DNA from 3 places in the Paenibacillus sp. Lou8.1 genome. Region 3 is predicted to be linked to each of the others. Evidence: riboswitches for the same ligand, from Rfam matches in the RefSeq annotation. Region 3 holds a riboswitch; each other region holds the start of a gene.
What was found. Region 3 has a riboswitch for glycine ahead of NLX78_RS09525 (alanine/glycine:cation symporter family protein). Riboswitches for the same ligand answer to the same signal wherever they lie in the genome.

Region 1 (8,147 bases), on a different contig from region 3:
CTGGAAATTCAATATCCAGCGCCTCTGACAACTCCGTGCATATGCGTTCCACCATAGCTGTGCGAAGCATGATATTTTCATCCGAATCTGTTTTTAAATACGAGAGAAGAGGATCTATAACATACCCGAGTCGCAGACGTACCAGCGAAACGCAAATTTGAATCAGCAGCTCCATGTATTTGCTTTCCACCATGTTTTCCAACCATTTTTCATGGGGCTGCCAGAGGGCCTTTTCCACGATTAGCAGGTTATCTCTGCCAATCATCTCCAGCAACTTGTCGGCAACACGGGTTACAGGACGAAGTTCTTCCCGGGCTGAAAACAGATCGGATTCATCCAGATATTCGAGAGCCAGCTCGGAAATCGCCCGTCTTTTGTCTGCCTCCCGCCCTGTAATCTCGACCCCGTACCCCCGTCTGCGCACAAGCATGAGTCCACGTTTCCCAATCCAGCTCTGCAATTCGTCTAGATCATGACTGACCGTAGTTACCGTGACTTTCAGATCTGAAGCCAGCGCCAACAGCTTGATCGGCTCCCGTGTATCCAGCAGCATGCAGAGTACCACGATCTTTCTCTCCTCAGCCGAATATTCGTCTGACTTCGTATGCAGCAATTGTTTTCGCAGGCATACAAGCTGAGCTGGATCAGCATCTATACAGATACCGATCCCTGACTTTTTCTCCAGCTTCACCTCATGAGCTGCCAGCCAATGCTCGACTGCACCCAGTTCCCGATGAACCGTCCTTGTGCTGACATTGATCTTCGTAGCAATTTCCCCGGCTGTAACCTCTTTGGACTGCTCCAGAAGATATTCCACGATGTCACGTTGTCGTTTCGTAATATTCATAAGCGCATACCGTTCCTTCCCAAGCTCATCCCTCCAGCAGGAGACGTACATTGCATACAGTCCGCCTGACTTCGATGGGGATTAAGAATCGGATTTCAGACGTTCAACCAGCGCTTCGTATTCAGGGCTCTTCAGAAAATTGTCAATGGAAATGTGCTCAGCTTTCGGAGCTACTGTTTTAGCCCGATCTGTCAACGTTTTTTGCGTAATGACAATATCCGCATCCTGTGGAATTTCACTGATTGCCGTATTCGTAACTGTTACGCCCACACCCGCCTGCTTCATTTTTTTGCGTAAAATCGAGGCACCCATAGCGCTTGAACCCATACCTGCATCACAGGAAAAGACGATTTTGTTCACTTCGGATTTATCCTTGAGCGTTCGATCTGCAGCAATTTCTGCAGCACGATCAGATTCGTGGTTATCTTCCATTACAGTGGCGTTAGCACTTGCACTCTTGCTTTGATTTTTCATATCTTTCAGGCGGGATGCAGCTTCCTCCAGCCCCTCTTCTTGTTGCTTACCAGTCTTGAGTAACACTGCGGCAACAGCAAAAGATACAACCGCAGCAGCGATCACCCCGCTTAGCATTGGCAAATATCCGCCTTTTGGCGTCATTAGAAAATAGGCGATGATGCTGCCCGGCGAAGGAGCAGCAACCAGTCCGGCACCTGTCAACATGAAACAGAAGGTTCCCACAACGCCCCCAGCTATAGCAGCAAGAATCAAAATCGGCTTCATCAAAATATAAGGGAAATAAATTTCATGAATCCCGCCGAAAAAATGAATGATGACTGCCCCAGGAGCCGACGACTTCGCAGAGCCTTTACCGAACAGGCAGTAGGCCAGCAAAATACCGAGCCCCGGCCCAGGGTTGGATTCCAGCATGAACAGTACGGATTTCCCTGTTCTTGCAGCTTCCTCCAACGCAATCGGGCTTAATACTCCGTGATTCAGCGCGTTGTTTAAAAATAATACTTTTCCGGGCTCAATAATGAGGTTGACAAGCGGCAGTAGCCCTGCGTTCACGAGGAACTGTACCCCTGCCGACAATACTTGACTGATCATTTGTACAACCGGGCCGATCGCCACATGGGCAAGCAGTGCTAGAATGGCACCGATAATCCCGGCCGAAAAATTATTGACCAGCATTTCAAAGCCTGATCTGACTTTGCCTTCAATGGCCTTGTCGAACTTCTTCAATATCCACGCAGCCAGCGGACCAGCGACCATCGCGCCCAGGAACATCGGGATATCGGCTCCCACTATGACACCCATCGTCATAATGGCACCAATCACACCTCCACGTTGTCCGTGAATCATCGTGCCTCCCGTGTAACCAATCAGCAGCGGCAGCAAATAATTTTTCATCGGATCAACCAGTTGTGCAAAACCTTCGTTCGGGAACCACCCGGTCGGAATAAAGAGTGCCGTAATCAATCCCCACGCGATAAAGGCTCCCATGTTGGGCATAACCATACCGCTGAGAAAACGGCCAAAACGCTGTACGGCGACACGAGTGCCTCCTTTTGAACTTGGCTTTGCGTCCAATGTACTCATATTCAAATCCTCCTTGTAGGTAAGCATCACTACCTTTTCTTAAAATTCATACTAAATGACAGCGCTATCTTCATCAACGAAATGAAAACGTACTTTCGTCATGAACGTTGATGACAACATTTAAATTTAAATTATCCGAGAAGGTATTATACCTGCATAATTCTTCTTAATATGACCTGTAGCTATAGAAATTAGTCGAAAAACCGTACTGGATTATGTATGATTCTTACTATAGGGACAACCCTCTACATCAGAATAAAACACGTAATTACGTCTGAAAAAAGACAAAAAAATAGCCGCTATGTCAAATCATAGCGACTGTTGTATACAAAAATCGAGCAGACAAATAACACTCTTATTCCATACTACATTGCTCCATTACTGCTCATCGGAAATCAACTGCTCGTATTGATCCGCAGACAGTAGCTTGCCCAATGCTTCCTCCACATCTTTACCCATCTCTACTTCGATCATCCAACCTTTTTCATAGGGAGATTCATTCACTAGCTCAGGCGTACTTTCCAGCGCTTCATTCACTTTTAATACGGTTCCCGTCACCGGAGCAAAAAGGTCGGATACCGTCTTCACCGATTCAATCGTACCGATCTCCGCTCCCTGCTCAATCGTTACTCCCACCTCAGGTAATTCTACAAAAACAATATCACCCAGTTGATGCTGTGCAAAGTCTGTAATACCAATCCGCAACGTTCCATTCTCTGTGCGCTGAACCCACTCATGTTCGTCTGTATACCAAAGTTGCTGCTTTACTTCACCCATCCTGTTCCCCTCACTTCCATATGAATAAAATCGCTTTTGCTCACCTGTATTAGACAGGTTAAGATTATGACAACAGGAACACTCATGTCAATAATACTAACAAAAATACTTCATATGACCTCATATGGCGTACTATATAAAAATATGATAACTTATAACAAACGCTTACATATCCTTATTTATATATTAAATGTTTTTTCTATTGTTTTTGATGACATTTTTATTGACATTTTGAATGAATTTGCGTATTAATGGGTTATAGCAAATGCTTTGGAAAACACCCCGACAACTGCAAACGCGGATGAACGCGGAGGGAGAGACTGCCAAAAAGATTCGCATAGCTGTTGCCGCTTATGAGACATAAGTGCACGCGAATCGGATCAAGTTGTTATCTGCAAAGCCAGGTAATATACTGTTGATCCCGAAGGTAGCGCCGAAGGAGTAAGCCTGCATTGCAGGTGAATCTCTCAGGCAAAAGGACCTCTGCCGGACGCATCTCTGGAGAGCATTCGCTATTGGAGCGGATCACCCAAGGGGAAACCCGGTACATACCGGGGTAACTTTCTGGTATCAAGGACAGAGCTGAAAAAAGAGTGTAGACTGCCGTCTATACGTTTTTTTCGGCCTGTCTTTTTTGTTTAGCCGATCACACCGGATAGGAGTGGAAAAATGACTAATTTGCGAAAAACACCGCTATATTCGTCCTACGGGACGCAGTCTGGGGTTCGTTGTATTGACTTTGGCGGCTGGGAGCTCCCCGTTCAGTTTAGCGGCATTCAAAAGGAGCATGAGGCCGTCCGGCAACGTGCGGGTTTATTCGATGTATCGCATATGGGCGAATTTTTGGTTGAAGGCAAAGAGGCCGAAGCTTTTCTGCAAAGGGTGACCACGAATGATGTCAGCCAGTTGGAACCAGGTCAGGCACAATATTCACTCCTGTGTTACCCCGATGGAGGGGTAGTAGACGACCTGCTTGTTTACTGCAAAGGACCGGAGCGCTACATGCTCGTTGTGAACGCCTCTAACATCGATAAGGATTGGGATTGGCTAATTCGCCATATGCCTGCATCCGTTCACATGGAGAATGTGTCTGATGCGATAGCATTGCTGGCGTTGCAAGGACCGGAAGCAGCACGTATTGCCGCAGCCGTGGCAGATACGGACATTACGAATCTGGCATCTTTTCGCTTCCATGAGAATGTGCCATTGTTCGGAGCAAAAGCACTCGTCTCACGAACCGGATATACGGGTGAAGACGGTTTTGAATTTTACGTACCTGCCGCGGAAGCACCAGCCGTATGGGAGGGTTTGCTTCGTTCCGGTGAGTCGTATGGGCTGATTCCCGCTGGACTTGGTGCTCGGGATACCCTACGCTTTGAGGCACGGTTGCCGCTGTACGGACAGGAGTTATCTGCCACGATTTCACCGCTCGAAGCCGGTCTAGGTTTCTTCGTCAAGCTGAATAAAGGAGATTTTATCGGTAGAGAAGCACTGCAACGTCAGAAAGATCAAGGGATTCCTCGCAAATTGATCGGGCTGGAAATGATGGATCGCGGTATCCCTCGCGCCCATTACCCGGTATTCGCAGAAGGACAACACATCGGTGAGGTCACAACGGGGACTCAGTCGCCCACCTTGAAGCGTAATCTCGGCCTCGCCTTGGTAGACAGTCGTTTTAGCACCCTCTCCACACCGCTGGAGGTTGAGATTCGTGGCAAACGCCTGCGTGCCGAGGTGGTGGCAGCACCCTTTTATAAACGCCCGCGCTGATCTTAAACTCTCTTCATTTCAATAAAGCAAACATGTCAGATATGAACTTCTGGGTTTTCATCTCACACTTTTTTATTAGCTAATTTACGATTTAAATTTTGCTTTTCGAAAGGAGCCAGAACCTATGAAGCAGCATCGCTATCTCCCTATGACTGAACAGGATCAAATCGAAATGCTGCGTGTGGTCGGCGTTTCATCCATTGATGATTTATTCAGTGACATTCCTGAGGCCATTCGATATCAAGGGGAACTCCCTCTTTCTTCTCGGCTCGACGAGAGAGCCTTGACCCGACATTTGGCCGAGCTGGCCGGACACAACGCCAATACAGACACACATGCCAGCTTTCTTGGCGCAGGAATCTATGATCATCATATTCCGTCCGTCATCCAGCACATCACTTCACGCTCGGAATTCTACACAGCCTACACCCCCTATCAGCCGGAAGTAAGCCAAGGCGAGCTACAAGCCATTTTCGAATTTCAGTCGTATATTTGCGAATTGACGGGCATGGCTGTAGCTAATGCCAGCATGTACGACGGAGCGACTGCACTGGCGGAAGCGGGCTCACTGTCCGCCGCAGCTACCCGCCGTAAACAGCTTATCGTATCAAGGTCCGTCCATCCGGAGGCACGTCAGGTATTGGCAGCCTATGCACGCGGATTGGATTTGGACATCGTGGAGATTGGCTGTTCGGACGGGGTAACGGATGCTAATGCGTTAGCGGCGGCCGTATCAGAACAGACCGCGGCTGTTTTAGTCCAAAGCCCCAACTTTTTCGGAGCCGTGGAAAACCTGAAGCCGATGGCTGATCTCATCCATGCGCACAAAGGTCTTTTGGTCGTCAGCGCCAACCCACTGGCACTTGGCTTGCTGGAGACACCCGGCAAACAGGGCGCGGATATTGTGGTAGGAGATGCGCAGCCACTTGGCATCTCCTCTTCTCTCGGCGGTCCGACCTGTGGATACTTTGCCGTTTCTCAGGCACATATGCGCCGTATCCCCGGCCGTATTGTGGGTCAGACCACTGACCGTAACGGTAAACGCGGCTTCGTGCTGACCTTGCAAGCGCGGGAACAGCATATCCGCCGCGAAAAGGCCACGTCTAACATTTGCTCCAATCAAGCGTTGCTAGCTTTATCTGCATCTGTGTACTTGTCTGTCATGGGTAGACAGGGGATCAAGGAAGTAGCCGAGCTAAATTTGCATAAAAGCCGTTATGCTTTAGAGCAATTGCTGAGCTTGAAGGGCGTAACAGCCTCGTTTAACGCACCGACCTTTAACGAATTTGCCCTTAGACTGCCTGAGGGTACAGATATGAGCAAACTCCAGACTGAGTTGCTAGCTGCTGGATTTATCGCTGGCTACGATTTGGGCCGGGACTATGAGGAACTTGCTGGTCACATGTTGATTGCCGTGACGGAGCAAAGAACCAAAGAGGAGATTGACCAATTTGTACACACCTTGGGGGGATTGCTATGATACACACCGGACAGGATCAGAAACAAGGGCTGTTGAAGGAACACGATCAAGCGCTCATTTTTGAATTGAGCCGTCCGGGTCGCATCGCCTATTCTCTTCCCGAGTGCGACGTTCCCCGTCGCCCGGTGGCAGAGCTTTTGCCAGATTATGCGCTGCGCAGTGAACCTGCGGCATTACCCGAGGTATACGAAGTAGACGTTATTCGGCATTATACCGCCTTGTCCCGGCGCAATTTCGGCGTGGACAACGGATTTTATCCGCTCGGCTCCTGTACGATGAAATACAATCCGAAAGTGAATGAGGATGTCGCCCGATATACAGGCTTCGCCAAAATCCATCCATATCAGCCCGAGGAGAGCATCCAGGGTGCTATGGAGCTGCTGCATACGCTCCAAAATGATTTGGCTGCGTTAACTGGCATGGATGCCGTCACACTTCAGCCTGCCGCGGGCGCCCATGGCGAATGGACCGGGCTGATGATGATTCGCTCATACCACGAAGCACGTGGTGAGCGACGTACCAAGGTGCTCGTGCCGGATTCCTCGCACGGAACGAACCCCGCCAGCGCAACCGTCGCGGGCTTCGAAACAGTCACCCTTCCCTCCACCCCTGAGGGGCTGGTGGATCTGGATGCGCTGCGTCAAGCCGTAGGCAACGACACCGCTGCGCTCATGCTGACCAACCCGAACACGCTTGGGCTGTTCGAGAAGCAAATCACTGACATTGCTGCCATCGTGCATGACGCGGGTGGTCTGCTCTACTATGACGGGGCGAACTCCAACGCCATCATGGGAATTACCCGCCCCGGGGATATGGGCTTCGATGTAGTGCATCTCAATTTGCACAAAACGATGAGTACCCCTCACGGAGGCGGCGGCCCCGGCGCTGGGCCTGTCGGCGTAAAGCAACGGCTCATCCCTTATTTGCCCAAGCCGCTTGTCGTACGTGATCCGCAGGGGGTGTACCACTGGGACCGGGAACAGGGAGATTCTATTGGACGGGTTAAAGCCTTTTACGGCAACTTCGGTATTCTCGTTCGTGCCTACGCCTATATCCGTAGCTACGGTCCTGATGGCTTAAAGCGTGTATCGGAATGCGCTGTGCTCAATGCCAATTACATGATGCATCGGCTCGCTCCACATTTTGACCTGCCCTACCCTGGACATTGCAAACACGAATTCGTAATGTCGGGGCGAGGCTTGAAAAAATTTGGAGTGCGCACGCTTGATGTAGCCAAACGGCTGCTTGATTTCGGCTACCATCCGCCTACAATTTACTTCCCGCTGAATGTAGAGGAGTGCATCATGATCGAGCCCACGGAGACGGAAAGTAAGGAAACACTTGATGCTTTTGTCGACACTATGATTCATATTGCGCGGGAAGCAGAAGAGAACCCTGAGCTGGTGCTCAATGCACCATATACTACTCCAGTCACACGATTGGACGAAACTACCGCAGCCCGCAAACCTGTACTGAATTGCTCATGCAGTTAAAAACAAATTCTACTTAAAGGATGCAAAAAAGCCGGTATCTAAATAGATACCGGCTGCTGTATGTACACAGCAATTTTTTGTTGGAAAAAGATATAACCTTTGAAATGTAATACCCTTCCTTAGCCTTCGATGCTTTGAACCAATTCAACAACCTGTTCTGCTGTTTGCATGTCTAGAGCTTTTGTAGCCAGTTTTTCCATGTCCGCACGGGACAACTTGG
Region 2 (8,147 bases), on a different contig from region 3:
AGTGCAAACGGCTTTCCACTCGCGTCTAGATGTTGGGGTAGCTCTGTTTTGTAGGAGGATAAAAGCATTCGCCTTTTTTGGGCATTTTCCAGTCGTTTTGTAGGATCAATATTGGGAATGGTTGCAATGAGGCGCTGGGTATACAGATGCTGTGGACGCTCATAAATGTCTTGCTCGCTCCCCTGCTCCACTAAACGACCCCGATACATAATACCGATTTGGTCACACATATGGCGGATAATACCTAGGTCATGACTAATGAACAAATACGTTAAATTAAACTCCCGCTGCACATCCTTCATAAAATTAAGCACTTGTGCCTGCACGGAAACGTCCAGCGCCGACACCGGCTCATCTGCAATGATCAGCTTGGGGTTTAATGTAAGCGCACGCGCGATCCCGATCCGCTGCCGCTGCCCCCCGGAAAATTCATGCGGATATTTGTAGGCTGCATCGGCGTTCAAGCCGACCTTTTCCAGCAACGTCTGTACTTTCCTTCGTTCTTCCTCACTGCTCAGCCTTTCAAAATTTCGCAGCGGTTCAGCAATGACATCCAATACGCGCTTACGCGGGTTGAGCGAAGAGTATGGGTCCTGAAAAATCATCTGAATATCTCTACGCAGTGGATGGCGATTGTTACGGCTCAGAGCTGTAAGGTCCTTTCCTTTAAACAGAATCCGTCCGCTCGTCAGCTTATTTAGACCGATGATCGTCCTGCCTGTCGTCGTTTTTCCACAGCCGGATTCTCCCACCAGCCCGTATGTCTGGCCTGCCTCAATGCTGATCGACACGCCATCCACTGCTTTCACCTGATCGATAACACGCTGGAAGAAACCACCGCGCACCGGATAGTGGACCCTTAGATCATTTAACTCTAGTAGTGCCATGAGCAACCTCCCCCTTTGCCTCGTCTTCAAAATGAAAATGCTGATAACATGTACAACGGACCCAATGTCCAGGGGAAATTTCATTTAGTTGGGGATGGTCTTCATGCACTCTCTCCTGAATCCAAGGAATACGCGGAGCAAAGCGGCAACTATTGCGGGGGATATCTTGTAATGAGGGAACAATGCCGCCGATGACATGCAGTGATTCCCCCTTGGTATGCGATCCCGGCATAGAAGCAAGCAAAGAACGCGTATACGGATGCTGTGGATGCCTGAATAATTCAAAAACATCAGCGCTCTCCACGATTTCTCCGGCATACATGACCACCACGCGGTCGGCTACTTCTGCCACAACACCAAGATCGTGCGTAATCAGGATAATTCCGCTCTCAGTCTCCTGTTGAAGCTGTTTGAGCAAGTCGAGAATTTGCGATTGGATCGTTACATCGAGCGCAGTAGTTGGTTCATCTGCAATAATAAGAGAAGGTCGGCAAGCTATGGCAATCGCGATCATCACACGCTGCCGCATCCCTCCTGACAGTTCATGCGGATACTGATCATACACACGCACAGGATTCGGTATATCTACACTTTCCAGCAGCTCCAGCACACGTTCCCTTTTTTGCTTCGTAGATAGTGACGTATGATAATCAAGATTTTCCTCAATCTGCTTGCCAATGCTCATCAACGGGTTGAGTGCTGTCAGCGGGTCCTGAAAAATCATACCAATGCCCGCTCCGCGGATTTTATTCATTTGCCCTGAAGAAAGACGGTTCAGGTCCGTGCCTTTAAAAAGGACCTCTCCCTCTACACGTGTGCGTTCCATGTCATGCAGTTGCGGGATAGAAAGCGCCAGCGCGCTTTTGCCACAGCCAGATTCTCCGACTACAGCCAGCACTTCATTGGGGTTGACCGTCAGATCCAAATGGTCGACTGCGGGGTGATATTGATCCTTGATGCGAAAAGAGACGGATAATCCTTTAATTTCCAACACGGGTTCGGTATTCAATGCGCGCTTCCTCCATTCTCCATGGTCTTGTCCCGCTTATTCTCACCATGTTTGATGTTTAAAACCTCTCATGAACATTACATACCGTTTTTGTCGGAATAATTTGAATACATCCTATCACCAGTATATGGATATATCAATTAAGATTATGCTATCAACATCATTTAAAAAATCAATGATCCAGCAGTAGCGCGGCCTTTCTGGCACAAAATGTAATGAAATAACCAACCACAGGTTAATTTTCATCACAAAAAAAGTCGTTTGATCCCTCTACAGGGATCAAACGACTAACTAATGCCAGCTCACATTGAGCTTCTGGCGATAATTATGAAGCCGCTCCATAGGAGCCAGACTTGAACGTTCTAGGATCATACCATTTGTAGCCTGCTGCCGGCGCAGACCAAGGCTCAGCCTGTGGTTCGGTAGAAGCCGCAGGCTCCTCGAATGGCAGAAGCTTCGTTGGTTGATCCAGAGTCAAACCTGCCACATCAGACAATTTCGTGTAGTCCTGCTTCCATGCAAGCCATTGGACCGTTTGTACCAGGAAGGTGGAATCATCCACTTCCTCGAAACCATCATATGTCTTCTTCGACTGTCCGTTTTCCTCACGCACATATTTCGGTGTAGCATCTTCTACAGGGGAAGAATCACCGATGAACGCTGCCTTGCCTTGACCTACCTTGGAGATAGCGGCATAAGGCCCTTCTGCACGGCCCCCACCGTTATAAACTCCCTGGTCTACAGCATTCCCCCATTTGTTCGTGCCTGAAGGGATATAAGCAATGCCTTTAGCCTTGGTAGGATCAATAATAGCCAGCGTAGATCCTGCATGCATTGCAATCGAGCGCACACCCTTGGTAATACCGAAAGATTGATCTGCGGCTACAATGTCAGTAGCATTCACGTCACCAAGCGCATTATAACGGAAACGAACACCAAAGTTGGTCGCCAGCCAATCGGAGCTTGTTAATCCTTGCATCGCCGGTGATGCTGCTTCTTCTGCAGTCATGCCTTTGGCCGGATTAGTATAGGCTCCACGACGGTAGCCATTCATAACTTCGGAGGAATCCCAACGGTTTTTGTTACGGTCCGCATTATAATGATCGGAGATGAAGAAGACGCTCCCCCCGTTATTCACGTATTGCAGCAGAGCAGCCTGCTCGGATGCCTTAAAGGCAACATTCGCTTCACCAATAATGAACACATCATATTGGCGCAGCTTGTCATATGTTATGGCCTGCTCTCCATAAGTAAAAGGAATGGGGCGATTCAATTGGTCTACCGTAAAGCCTACATTACGCAGTCCATTGGCAAAGTCGGAGAAGGCGCCTTCAATGACCCAATCTGCTGCACCAGCGGTCTGTGCGTGCGTATTATCGAACAGCACCTTTTTGCCTTTTCCATCCGGCAATGTAGTACCGGGTTGACCCGGGTTGCCAGGTTCGCCAGGTTCACCTGGTTCCCCCGGCTCGCTTCCGCTCACCAGTTCAACAGCGCTTGGGCTTTTCACTCCACCAAAATTATTGTAGGCGCCGAGTGTACCCGTCACACGAATTTTGCTGCCGATCAGCTCAGGATGGCCTGACAGCCCAAATTGCCCTCTGTACGCTGAAGTCAGCTGTACATCCAATAGATTAGACGTATTACGTTCATTTGCCTGATCAGCAATCAGTACGTTAAAATCATTCGCGAACGGAGAAGAAAAGTTAGCCGTTTTCGATCCGGTAGCATGTCCGACGATGTAGCCTTCCACCGTCACCGTACCTCCACTGCTTTGGCCTTGAAGTGCTTCGGCTACTGTCAATACTCCCTCTGCCTTGACCTGACCGAATGGAACGAAGATCCCGATCAGCAGTGATACGATTGCTGCTAGATGCAGCATCCCTTTTAAGCGTGAACCTGTGAACCGCAAGCCTTTTACCATACGTCAATATCCCTCCTATGTTTTCTATAAATGTACTTGTCCTTTATCAGATTAGCCGCCAATCTTCTAATTCCTTCCTGATTTCATCCATAATTATGTAAATTTTAATCTTTTTTATTGGAAACGCACCTGTTTATGTAAAAATTGAACCCTGTGATTGACACCGAGCACGGCATACATTACCCTAAGGAAGACATGTAGAACGGTATACGCGAATGAAGATGACGGGAGAGTCTGTCCAGGGAGCCTACACTCTGGCGGCACCGAAGGAGCAAGACGCCAGCACCCGGCTGGCGGATAATCTCTCAGGTCCATGTATCGTCATCTGACGCAACTCTGGAGAGAGCGCAAGCCACCCAAGGGGTAAGGCGGTAAGAACACCGCACGAAACTCTCAGGTAACGAGGACAGAGATAAGGGAAACTTCCTTATCCTGTCCTTTTTTGTGCTCACATTGCGCGTCAGCATTAGGAACCGTCATAAACGCGCAAAGACGCGGAAATACCATATAGTATGGTATTAGAACATACAGGGGGCCACACCATGCGTTTCAAAGATGTATTTTCCATTATCGGCCCGGCCATGACCGGACCTTCCAGTTCACACACCGCAGGCGCGGTGCGACTCGCACGCGTTGCCCGGCACTGGCTCGGAGCGCAGCCTGACCGTGCCCGCATGACATTATACGGCTCCTTTGCCGATACGTATAAAGGACACGGTACAGATCTGGCGCTCATCGCAGGACTGCTTAATTACGATACGGACGATCACCGGATTCCCGATGCCGAGCAATGGGCCGAACAAGCCGGGATGGCCGTGGAATTCGCCGTCAGCGGACTCCCCGCCCCTCATCCGAACACTGTCCGTTTCGAGCTGTGGAAGGGCGAGGATCAGCGCACACTGTTGGGCTCCTCCATCGGCGGCGGCAGCATCCATGTCCAGCAACTGAATGAATTCCGGGTCAATCTGACCGGGGAGCTGCCTACGCTGGTGCTTCTCCACTCGGATAAGCCCGGTACATTGGGCGCGATAACTTCAGCGCTGGGCGAGGCTCACATTAACATTGCCTATATGCACGTAGATCGCAAGGGCCGGGATGGTGAAGCACTCACCGCCATTGAAACGGACAGTTCTGCTCCAGCTGAACTAATTGCGGAACTGCGTTCTTTACCTCATATGTATGAAATTAAGATGATTAATTTGAAAAAAGGAGCTGAATCCGATGCGGTTTAGCCATCTGCATGAGATCAGCGCTTTATGCGCTGAAGAATCCACCACGATTGGCCGCTTGATGATTCAAGAGCAGGTACAAGAAACGAATACAACGGAGGAAGAAATCTTTCGCCAAATGTCTGATTATTATGAAGTCATGAAGGAAGCCGTTCATCGCGGTCAGACACAAGACACCGTATCCCGCAGTGGATTGACGGGCGGTGACGGCAAGCGCCTAGCCGAGTATCTGCGGGCAGGGGAAACCTGCTCCGGTGATGCCTCCGCGCTCGCCATGGCTTATGCCCTCTCCGTGTCGGAGGTTAATGCATCCATGGGTCGCATTGTCGCCACGCCTACCGCAGGCTCATGTGGGGTTATCCCTGGTGTATTCATCAGTGCGCAGGAACGGTTCGGCTGGGATGATGAGCATATGGTGAACGGCCTATTCGCCGCTGGAGCCATTGGCTACGTGATCGCCAACAACTCCTTCATTTCTGGCGCGGAGGGAGGCTGTCAGGCTGAGATTGGCTCAGCTATCGGGATGGCCGCTGGCGCTATGGTCGAGCTGCGCGGTGGTACGCCTGAACAGGCTGTTCACGCCGTGGGTCTCGCCCTTAAGAACACGCTCGGCCTGATTTGCGACCCCGTCGCCGGACTCGTGGAGATCCCGTGCATCGTGCGCAACGGGCTGGGAGCCGTGACTGCACTTGCCGCAGCAGATATGGCTTTGGCGGGTGTGCGCAGCGCTATTCCGTCTGACGAAGTCATTGACGTGATGCTTGAAGTCGGCAGTGCGATGCCGTCGAAGCACCGCGAGACCGCCAAAGGCGGGTTGGCCCAGACGCCGACTGGCAAGCGTTTGACCGAATCACTTACACGCAACACACCAACCAAGAAGGATAAGTCATAAATTATAAGCGGTAGCCTCCTTAAAATAAAAGAGCAAGCCTATCGTCCTTGGACGTATGCTTGCTCTCTTTTTTACTGAACGGTTACCTGTACCTTCGTCATTTTACCTGCATATTTCACAGTAATTACAGCTTTACCCTTGCCCTGTGCCTTAATGTTACCGTCTTTGACGGTCGCAACAATAATTCTGGACGAGGACCAGACAGCCGGTTTGGAGACATCCTTCTCCGACTCATCCTTATACGTGGCTGTAGCCGTAACCTTAGCCAGCTGTCCTGCCTTCAAATTCAATGCGACTTCGTCTGTTTGCAGGTATTTAAGCGTATCAACATCCACAGGTACGCTGATTACCTTCCCGCCAAATTTCGCCTGAATGTTAGCTTTACCGTAGCTAACCGCGGTAACCTGACCCTTTTTAACAGTGGCTACCTTATAATTAGACGTTTTCCATTCAGCTTGGGCCGTAACGTCCTTTTCTTTACCATCACTCGATTTAACCACAATCGCGATGGTTTTTTGATCTCCAGATTTGAGCGATAGCGCGATTGCATCCGCTTCAATCTTTTGCGCTACGTCCACTTCTACCGTAAACGTAATGTTTTGCTTGCCATATGAAGCAGTCACAGTTGCCTTACCGCTACCATTCGCTTTGATCAAACCTTCGCTAACCTCAACCACTTTTACATTGCTAGTTGTCCAGGTGGCGTCCTTAGTTACATCTGTTTTTGTACCGCCACTCTTAACTCCTGTTACTTTCAGTTGCTTCGTTTCCTGAGCACCAAGCGCAATTACACGCGAGTCTGTTTCCAGACGGTCTACAAGGCCTACTTGCACGTTAATCGTCAGTTTTTTGCCATTATAGGTCGCTGTAATAACCGCTTTACCAGCGGATTTACCCGTAATCGTTCCTTTGGACACAGAGGCAATATCTTCTGCGCTTGAAGTCCATTCTGCATCCTGTGTTACATCTTCTTTACGTCCATCCGCATAAGTAGCCGTCAAAGTTGCAGTATAGTCCTCATCAATATCAATCGTTGCCGTTTTGGAGGACAGAGACAGATCACCGGGTACATTTACGGATACCGTAGCTGTAACTGTTTTGCCACCATAAGAAGCGGTGATCGTAGCCTCACCTGTTTTATAACCCGTGACTTCTCCCGCACTGACAAAAGCGATGTCTTCATTGCTGGACTTCCACTCTGCCTTACTTGTGATATCTTCTTCCGTACCTGTTACATACGTTGCGGTCAGCTTGAGCTTTTTGGATTCCTTGGCATTCAGGCTCAGCTTGTCCTCACTCAAATCCAGATATCTGGAGGTTTCGACATCTGTCTTGATCGAAACGGTCTTATCTCCATACTTAGCGGTCACCGTAGCCGAACCCGCTCCAATCGCCATAATCGTTCCCTTATTCACAGTCGCAATTTTTTCATCGCTTGATGTCCAAGTAGCTTTATCTGTGATATCCGTTACCGTCCCATCCGGATAAACGGCAGAAACTTGTACTTTTTTAGATTCATCCAGACGGAGAAAAATATTGGATTCACTGGCTTTCAACTTATTCGTTTGATCGACATCCACCGAAATCGTAGCGGACATCGTGCCATATTTACCTGTAATTGTCGCCTTTCCCGCGCTATAGCCGGTAATGGTGCCTTTCAGTACATCCGCCACAGCTGCATTGCTGGAGCTCCACTCAGCGGACTCTGTCACGTCCTGTACCGATCCATCCGGGAACGTCGCTGAAAGCTTAACCTTCTCAGTATCCTTCAACAAAAGAGAAACCTCTGATGAACTAACATCGAGGCGTTTAACCTGCTCCACCTGCACAGCAATGGTTACGGTCTGTTGACCATATACGGCCTTAATATTAGCTGTACCTGCTCCCTGAGCGGTAACCAATCCGTTCACTACTGTGGCTACCTTTTGATTATCGGAGGTCCAAGTAGCATCACCCGAAACCTGAGCTGTTGTATTATCACTGTATGTCGCTGTCAAATCAACCTGTCCTGTACCGCTTGAACGCAAGTTCAGGCTTTGTACACTGGATGTCAGCGCCTTAACCTTTTTCGTTACATGTACCTGAACCGATTGTACCTTCTCTTTATAGGTCGCAACCACGGTGGCTTCCCCTTCAGCCTTGGCCGAAACTGTACCATTATACACAGTAGCAATAGCTGTATTATCACTTTTCCAATCCGTGCTTA
Region 3 (8,147 bases):
ATGAATATGGATAGTTAGATATACGTATTCATCCTTGCTTAAATATTGATCGTATGTTTTTTCCAGATATTCATTGATCTTTTGGGCACAAGCAAAAGCTTCGGTATACGTCTGCTTTACCTGGTTATACAAAAATTCTTCACCACTGTGAATGACTTCTTTGCGAATCACTCGCATCGCAAAATATTGCAAATGTGTCAAAAATCTCGAGTAGCTAAAAGAAGACTCATCCAGCACAATTCCGTAATGATACGTAATAATGTTCAAGATATGTTGAACAATCTCGGTCATTTTCAGTGTGGATTTCATTTCGTTACCGTCGATCCGTGCATTCACCACATGCAATGCAATAAATCCCGCTTCATCTTCGCCTAATTTTACTCCGAGCGTATTTTCAATTTTTTGGAGAGCATCCAGCCCAACTGCAAATTCTTTTTTGTAAAAGCGTTTAATTTCATACAGCATCGCGTTTTGGAGTGCCAGTCCTTTTTCTTGCCGTTGTATGGCAAAATGAATATGGTCGGTCAACGTTAAATAAATATTATCGCTTAACTCCGTATCCAATACTTCCGTTGCATGCTTTACAATTTCATTCACGACCTCCAGATGAGATACAGGAATATCGTTCAGCAACTCGGTTAGTTTGGCCGTGAACTCGTTTTCATTTAACATGAAAATCTTATCTATTTTATCATCATCGACTTGATCGCCAGCCACCTTTTTGAAGGAAATACCTCTTCCCATCACGATGACCTCTTTGCCTTTATCGTTTTTAGTCAATAGGACGTTGTTATTGAGCACCTTCTCAATAATCATTGAAGTTCCCCCTCCCATCCTTTACCAATAAAAAATGCCTAAGCACAATTCAATACTATTGTTAGCAATAGCACTCAATTGAACTCAGGCATTGCCCGCATCACCGGTCACAATCCTTCGATATAGTGCTATTGTAGCACAAAAAAAAGCGATTTCAACATATTTTATTCTGTTTCGACAAAAAATATTTCTTATCAAGGCCCTTTTGCCTAATTTGCAAGTACATCGTTACCTTATGTAGTCGTACGTTCAATGAGGCTGTACTCTAGCGAATGAAGCTTCATTTGGCGTCCAATCAGCTGAGGGGAAAGCATGAAAAAGGCATTTTGTGCTTGAGCCATGATAGGATTTTGAATCGTTGTAATCCCCAGCGTATGCGCCAGCTCCGTGTTATCGAATCCAACAATTGCCAGATCTTCCGGTACGTTCAGTTTTTGTCTGCGTGCTTCGCAGAGAATGCCCACTGCTACATAATCGTTAGCACATAAAATAGCCTCTGGAAATTCGTCCGGATGCTGTAACAAATCCCGTACGACCTGTTCGCCATCACGGATATTATAAATAGAAGAGTGATTCCAGTGTTGCAACACTGGCAGATTGTGCTCACTCATGATCTGTTCGTAGGCTCGTTGTCTACTATGGGTATTAATACTGCTCGGACGGCCAAAAGCATTGGCTATACGAGTATAGCCTTTTTGTATCAAATGTTTGAGCGCTAACATATATCCTTCATACTGATCCATAGCGACGGAGCGAATATCGGTATGCTCCATTCGTTGCCACGACACGATCGGGCCATATTTGCAATAGGTGCTCAAAAAATCAGTGTCATTCACGCAGGAAATGATGACCAGCGCATCGACTCTTTTTCTTTTTAAATCCTCAAAGGCTTGAAGCTCTTTCTTTTTGTCTTCTCCCGAAGTATAAATAATGGTTTGAAATTCATATTGGCCCGCTACTTCCACAAAGCTGTCCAGAAAAGCGAGAACAATTTCATTAATAGTTGAAGTAATGATACCGATCTGAAGCGTCTGACCCTTGGATAGAGAAATGGCATTCCGATTAGGAACATAATCTAATTCCTGCATGATTTTCAAAATCTTAGCTCTTGTTTCGTGACTAACGTGGGGGGACTGATTTAATACTCTGGATACCGTAGCTTTGGAAAAGCCCGCCAGTTTTGCAATTTGATCAAGATTCGACATGGTGCTTCTCCTCACATAAGAAAAAATACTTGACATGAAACGCGTTACAACGATTAGGATGCTTATGAAGGCATTACGTCTATTTTAAAGTATCTATCAATGCATTTCAAAGGAGAACGGTTATCGTTAGGTTGCATTGTTCGCTGAAATGGGCTTCAAAGTATTCCGTATGTCCAACCACTGGTCGCGGATTTTCCCGAATGGCTATGATGCCGAGCCGAATGAAGCAGGATTGCAATTCTACGACAATGTATTTGATGAGCTGCGCAAGTATAATATTGAGCCACTGGTAACATTGTCACATTATGAAACACCGCTAGGTCTGACGCAGAAGTATAATGGCTGGCTGGGACGTGAAGTCATACAGCACTACGTAAATTATGCCGAAACGGTGTTTATACGCTATAAGGATAAAGTAAAATACTGGCTGACCTTTAATGAAATCAATGTAATGACCATGAGTCCGTTCACCGGTGGCGGTGTGGTTATTGACCGTGTAGAAAACAAACAACAAGCGATATATCAAGCATTGCATCATCAATTTGTAGCTAGTGCACTGGCGACCAAACGGGGACATGAGATCATCCCGGGCGCTCAGATCGGCTGTATGCTGGCACGTATTGAAAGCTATCCACATACGTGTAACCCAGAGGATATACTGAAAGCCCAGCATGAAAATCAGATGAACCTGTTCTTTACGGATGTGCATGCCCGTGGGGAATATTCTAACTACATGAATCGTTATTTTGAAGAAAATAATGTTGTAATACACACAGAACCAGGCGATGCCGAAATATTGAAAAATAACACGGTTGATTTTATCTCATTCAGCTACTATATGACCTTGACCGTATCTGCAGGTCCAGAAGGTGAGAAAGCAGCAGGAAACCTGATTGGTGGCGTGAAAAATCCATATTTACAGTCCTCCGACTGGGGCTGGCAGATCGATCCGATCGGCCTGCGTGTTACGCTGAACACGTTATATGACCGCTATCAAAAGCCGCTGTTCATCGTGGAAAATGGTTTGGGTGCGTATGATAAGGTGGAAGAAGACGGCTCTGTGCATGACACGTATCGCATTGATTACTTGCGTCAGCATATTGTCCAAATGAAGGAAGCGATTGCCGACGGTGTTGATCTGATTGGTTACACCAGCTGGGGTCCTATCGACCTTGTGAGCATGTCTACTTCCGAAATGTCCAAGCGCTACGGATTTATTTACGTTGATCTGGATGATGACGGTAACGGAACGCTCAAACGCTCCAAAAAGGACTCATTTAACTGGTATAAAAATGTGATAGCAACCAATGGTGAAGAATTGTAATTCCATATCATCTCGGGCGGGTATAGCAGAGGACATCCTAAGGATGAAATTTGCTGTATCTGCTTTTTTGATAGACACAATAATAATATTTCAGAGGGCTTCACAAACTTTTCACTTGTAATAAGCTGAAAGTTTTCTGTATAATAAATAAAAATTTCATATGTCTGGTTGATGTTTGCGGGAGATGGAACGAAAGTTCCGACCGAAGGGGCAAAACTCTCAGGTGCTTAGGCTGGTTACAGCAACAAGCGGGGACCGTAAACGGACAGAACTCTGGAGAGACCCTTAATTGGGCGCCGAAGGTGCACCGCAGAAAACATCTGCTTAAACTCTCAGGCAAAAGGACAGAGACGCGAATAACCTGTGACAGGGAATGCCCCTAGGCTTTTTTATGAGCTATTAGAGGTAGAAACCTGCACAAGATGGTTGTATTTTTTCGTGCCTTTAACCTCTCCAGGAGTCGAATCAGCTGATTTGACTCTTTTTTGTTTTCTAATATGCTGGAGGAGCGGGTTGAAATGAATTTGGTACATGTATTAGAAACGATTGACAGCTGGATATGGGGAGCGCCGCTTCTTATTCTTGTAATGGGCACTGGGTTGTGGCTAACGATCCGTTTGAAGCTGCTCCAGGTTATTCGATTGCCTTTGGCGCTCAAGCTAATTGGTAAAGCGCCGGACGAAGGTAGCGGAGATGTAAGCAGCTTCGGAGCATTGAGTACGGCACTGGCAGCTACTGTAGGTACAGGAAGTATTGTCGGCGTGGCAACAGCGATCAAACTGGGTGGGCCCGGTTCATTATTCTGGATGCTGGTTGCAGCTTTTTTCGGGATGGCAACCAAATATGCGGAAGGATTATTATCCGTTAAATACCGTGTTAAAGACCGGAACGGACAATTTTCGGGTGGCCCGATGTATTATATTGAAAACGGGCTTGGCCGCCGTTTCAAGCCGCTGGCGATGTTGTTTGCCTTTTCTGGTGTTCTTGTAGCCCTATTTGGAATCGGTACTTTTCCGCAAGTAAAGGCTATCGTTTCTTCGACGGAAAGTAGCTTTGGAGTGCCAACGGTAGTTACAGCGATCATTATTTCCGTGTTAACGGCTGTTGTTACGATTGGAGGACTCAAAAGTATTGCCAAGGTATCCACAAAGATTGTTCCATTCATGTCGGGGCTCTATATCGTAGTTTGCTTAATTGTACTCATTAAGTTTGCAGGAGAGCTTCCTCATGCGATTGCTTTAGTATTACAAGGGGCCTTCTCGACCACATCTGCAACGGGTGGATTTGCCGGAGCAACGATTATGTTGGCGATGCGAAGCGGAGTTGCCAGAGGTATTTTTGCTAATGAAGCCGGTTTGGGAAGTGCGCCAATTGCAGCAGCAGCTGCTAAGACGAAATGGCCTGCAGAACAAGGGCTGATATCCATGACAGGCGTATTTATCGATACGATGATTATTTGTAATCTGACGGGATTTACGTTGCTGGTTACGGGAATATGGAGTGGAAATGACGATGGAGGTCTGATGACCCAGCATGCGTTTTCCAGTGCCTTTCCGGCTGGTGCAGAACTCGTGACGATTAGCCTTATTTTATTTGCATTCACAACGATACTGGGCTGGAATTACTACGGGGAACGTTGTGTTGAATATTTACTGGGTGTCAAATGGATTAAACCATACCGTTATTTGTTCATCGCACTTGTGGCAGGAGGTGCGTTCATCAAGTTGGAAGCCATTTGGCTGCTGGCAGATATCTTTAACGCAATGATGGCTTTCCCGAATCTGATTGCACTGCTTGGCTTATCGGGAATCGTAGTTGCAGAAACCCGAACCTATATGGATTCTCTGTATCCTAATAAGAAAAAGGGCATTCTTGCAGGTGCCAATGTAGGGGCTGCTATTCAAGTAGAAGAAAAGGGACAAACGGTTAATTCATAAATTCCAAAAGGGAGTGCCCTCAGCCATCACAGGCTTGAGGACACTCCCTTTTGAATGTTACAACGATGCACGCAAAATAGCTAAAATATCTTCTTGATTCAGCTTTTTATAATTACCAAATCCTCCGTACTCCATTTCACGGGCTGCAATGTCCGCGATTTTTTCCAATTGCTCATCATTAATATTGTAATCGGCCAGCGTAGAAGGGGCACCGAGACTTGTCCAGAATGCACTAAGACGGTCAATACCTTCCAAGGCGATTTCTCTATCTGTTTTACCTACGGTGTCTAAGTCAAACATGCTGAGCATCAGCCGCTTCATGCGTGCAGCATCCTGATCCACTGTATGTCTCATCCAGTTGGGAAACAGAATTGCCAGACCGCCAGCATGAGGAATATCATATACAGCGGATAATGCATGTTCAATCGTATGCGAAGCCCAGTCCCCGAAGTAGCCCATTTGCAGTGTTCCGTTAAGAGCAATCGTTCCGGCATATAAAATCGTTTCACGATGCTCGTAGTTGTGCAAATCCTCTAGCAGTTTAGGTGCAGTTTCGATCACGGTTTGCAGCACGGAAAAGCACATACGATCTTGCAACGGTGTATTTTTAACATTGTGAAAATACTGTTCAAACACATGGCTCATCATATCCACCATGCCATATACCGTCTGATCACGTGGCACAGAAAAGGTATTTTTAGGGTCCAGAATGGAGAATTTCGGATGCGTCACCGCACTGCCCCATACGTATTTTTCGTTCGTTTCCCAGTTGGTGATGACAGAATCCGGATTCATTTCTGAACCGGTGGCGGCGAGTGTGAGGATGGTGCCGAATGGTAGAGCCTCGGTCGGCATGTGCTTTTTGTTGATAATATCCCACACATCGCCGTCATATTTAGCCCCTGCTGCGATGGCTTTGGTGCAATCAATAACGCTTCCGCCGCCTACTGCAAGTAAGAAGTCGATGTTTTCATTTCGGCAAATGTCGATGCCCTTCTTAACGGTGGACAAGCGCGGATTCGGCTCTACGCCGGACAATTCATGAATGTTAAGATGTAGCGGCTCTAACGCGTTTAATACCTGGTCATACAGACCATTTCGCTTGACACTTCCGCCTCCGTATATCAGTAAAATATTTTTGCCGTAATTCAGCAGCTCCTGCTGCAGTTCTTCAATTTGATTGTCTCCAAATATTAATTTGGTGGGGTTATAATATGTGAATTTGTTCATCTGGAAAGTTCCCCTCAGTTCATAGTTCATGTTCAAATCGTAAATCGCTTAACCTGATTGCCTGTTGGATACCTAACTTCATCATGTAAGCTATTTGAAATGACGATTAACTATTATACATGAAATGAATAAGGGAATTCAAGTAAATCTAATCTTTGACCGCTCCAGCGGCAAGATCGGAAATAAACTGGCGGCTAATGAAAAGAAACAAAATAATAAGTGGCAGTACAGCCAGCAGGGTGCCCGCAATGACCATCGCATAATCCGTATTGTAAATTCCGTTCAATTGTGACAGTGCAATCTGGAGCGTGAATTTACGCTCATCCGTTAAGACGATTAGCGGCCATAAATAATCATTCCAAGCTCCTATAAAGGTAAACGCGCCGAGAAAAGCGAACGCAGGACGTAGAATAGGCAGTGCTACATTCAAGTACAGTCGAAAAAAGCTGCATCCGTCCATCCGGCCCGCATCCAGCAGCTCCTTTGGGATGGATTCTTCCGCATATTGACGAATCCAGAAAATGCCGAAGGCATTTACCATTCCCGGGATGATAAGCGCTTTGAACGTACCTACCCATCCAAAGGAGGCCATCATGACAAAGGAGGGGACAAGCGAAAGTTGTGAAGGGACCATCATCGTAGCTAGCAGAACGATAAATAGCACTTTTTTGCCCGGAAAATCAAACTTGGCGAATGCAAAACCTGCCAGTGAATCGAAAAACAGAACCAATAGGGTAACAGAACTGGCTACAAAAAGGGTATTAAAAAAGGCTCCGGCAAAATTAATCTGCTGTAATACTCTCGTTATGTTATCCAAGAAGTGGCTGCCAAACCACAATTGCGGTGGAAAACGGTAGATGTCTGAAGTGGTACGAGTTGCCATGACGATCAGCCAGTAAAATGGAAACATCGACAGGATGATTCCCACCAACAATCCGGCATATAAAACAAAGGATTTTGCGCGTGTCTGCATCATGTTGTGAAGCTCCTTCCCATCGTTATTTTTTACCTTGAACGAGTTTCCAGTTTATGATGGAGAATAGAGCAATGATGAGGAACATGCCCCATCCGACGGCTGCACCATATCCAAAATAGTTGTTAATGAACGACTCGCGGTACAGGTATAAAACGATGGTCATGCCACTTGCCCCGGAACCGCCGTCATTACCGACCAGGACCTGTGGCTCGGTGAAGAGCTGCATACCGCCGATGGTGGACGTAATGACCGTAAACAGAATGACTGGGCGCAGCATGGGGATAGTGATGCGGAAAAAAGCTTGCGCTCCGGTTGCCCCGTCTATTTTGGCGGCCTCATACAGCACATGCGGAATACTCTGGAGTCCGGCCAAATAGATGATTGCGTTATAGCCCATCCATCTCCATACGACCATAGAAGAAATGGCAATTTGGATACCCCATGGCACATTCAACCATTGAACCATGGGTAGTCCCAAGAGTTGCAGAAGGTAGTTGAGAAATCCAAAATTGTTGGCAAATAAGGCACCAAATATGATGGCAACAGCCACAATAGACGTCACATTGGGCAGGAAGAATCCAACTCGCCATAAGGTGCGCATTTTCACAAAAGGGGCATAAAGCAGAAAGGCAATAATCAGTGCGAAGAATAGCATCGGA

Region 1: another riboswitch for glycine. It lies ahead of gcvT (glycine cleavage system aminomethyltransferase GcvT); the one in region 3 lies ahead of NLX78_RS09525 (alanine/glycine:cation symporter family protein).
Region 2: another riboswitch for glycine. It lies ahead of sdaAB (L-serine ammonia-lyase, iron-sulfur-dependent subunit beta); the one in region 3 lies ahead of NLX78_RS09525 (alanine/glycine:cation symporter family protein).

What each region holds. Positions count from the first base shown of each region.
Region 1 covers NZ_JANAVN010000011.1:84,784-92,930, reverse strand. The annotation lists gene NLX78_RS16840 (BglG family transcription antiterminator) at 1-847, opposite strand, end outside; gene NLX78_RS16835 (PTS mannitol transporter subunit IIBC) at 929-2,407, opposite strand; gene gcvH (glycine cleavage system protein GcvH) at 2,786-3,184, opposite strand; glycine riboswitch at 3,579-3,677, shown strand; gene gcvT (glycine cleavage system aminomethyltransferase GcvT) at 3,854-4,954, shown strand; gene gcvPA (aminomethyl-transferring glycine dehydrogenase subunit GcvPA) at 5,079-6,434, shown strand; gene gcvPB (aminomethyl-transferring glycine dehydrogenase subunit GcvPB) at 6,431-7,927, shown strand; gene ptsP (phosphoenolpyruvate--protein phosphotransferase) at 8,047-8,147, opposite strand, start outside.
Region 2 covers NZ_JANAVN010000009.1:11,482-19,628, reverse strand. The annotation lists gene NLX78_RS14010 (ABC transporter ATP-binding protein) at 1-887, opposite strand, end outside; gene NLX78_RS14005 (ABC transporter ATP-binding protein) at 865-1,896, opposite strand; gene NLX78_RS14000 (DUF6359 domain-containing protein) at 2,222-3,820, opposite strand; glycine riboswitch at 4,036-4,151, shown strand; gene sdaAB (L-serine ammonia-lyase, iron-sulfur-dependent subunit beta) at 4,363-5,052, shown strand; gene sdaAA (L-serine ammonia-lyase, iron-sulfur-dependent, subunit alpha) at 5,042-5,941, shown strand; gene NLX78_RS13985 (Ig-like domain-containing protein) at 6,013-8,147, opposite strand, start outside.
Region 3 covers NZ_JANAVN010000005.1:284,393-292,539, forward strand. The annotation lists gene licT (BglG family transcription antiterminator LicT) at 1-816, opposite strand, end outside; gene NLX78_RS09515 (LacI family DNA-binding transcriptional regulator) at 1,050-2,021, opposite strand; partial or broken gene NLX78_RS09520 (glycoside hydrolase family 1 protein) at 2,152-3,345, shown strand; glycine riboswitch at 3,514-3,590, shown strand; glycine riboswitch at 3,609-3,703, shown strand; gene NLX78_RS09525 (alanine/glycine:cation symporter family protein) at 3,864-5,282, shown strand; gene NLX78_RS09530 (iron-containing alcohol dehydrogenase) at 5,340-6,512, opposite strand; gene NLX78_RS09535 (carbohydrate ABC transporter permease) at 6,661-7,488, opposite strand; gene NLX78_RS09540 (carbohydrate ABC transporter permease) at 7,511-8,147, opposite strand, start outside.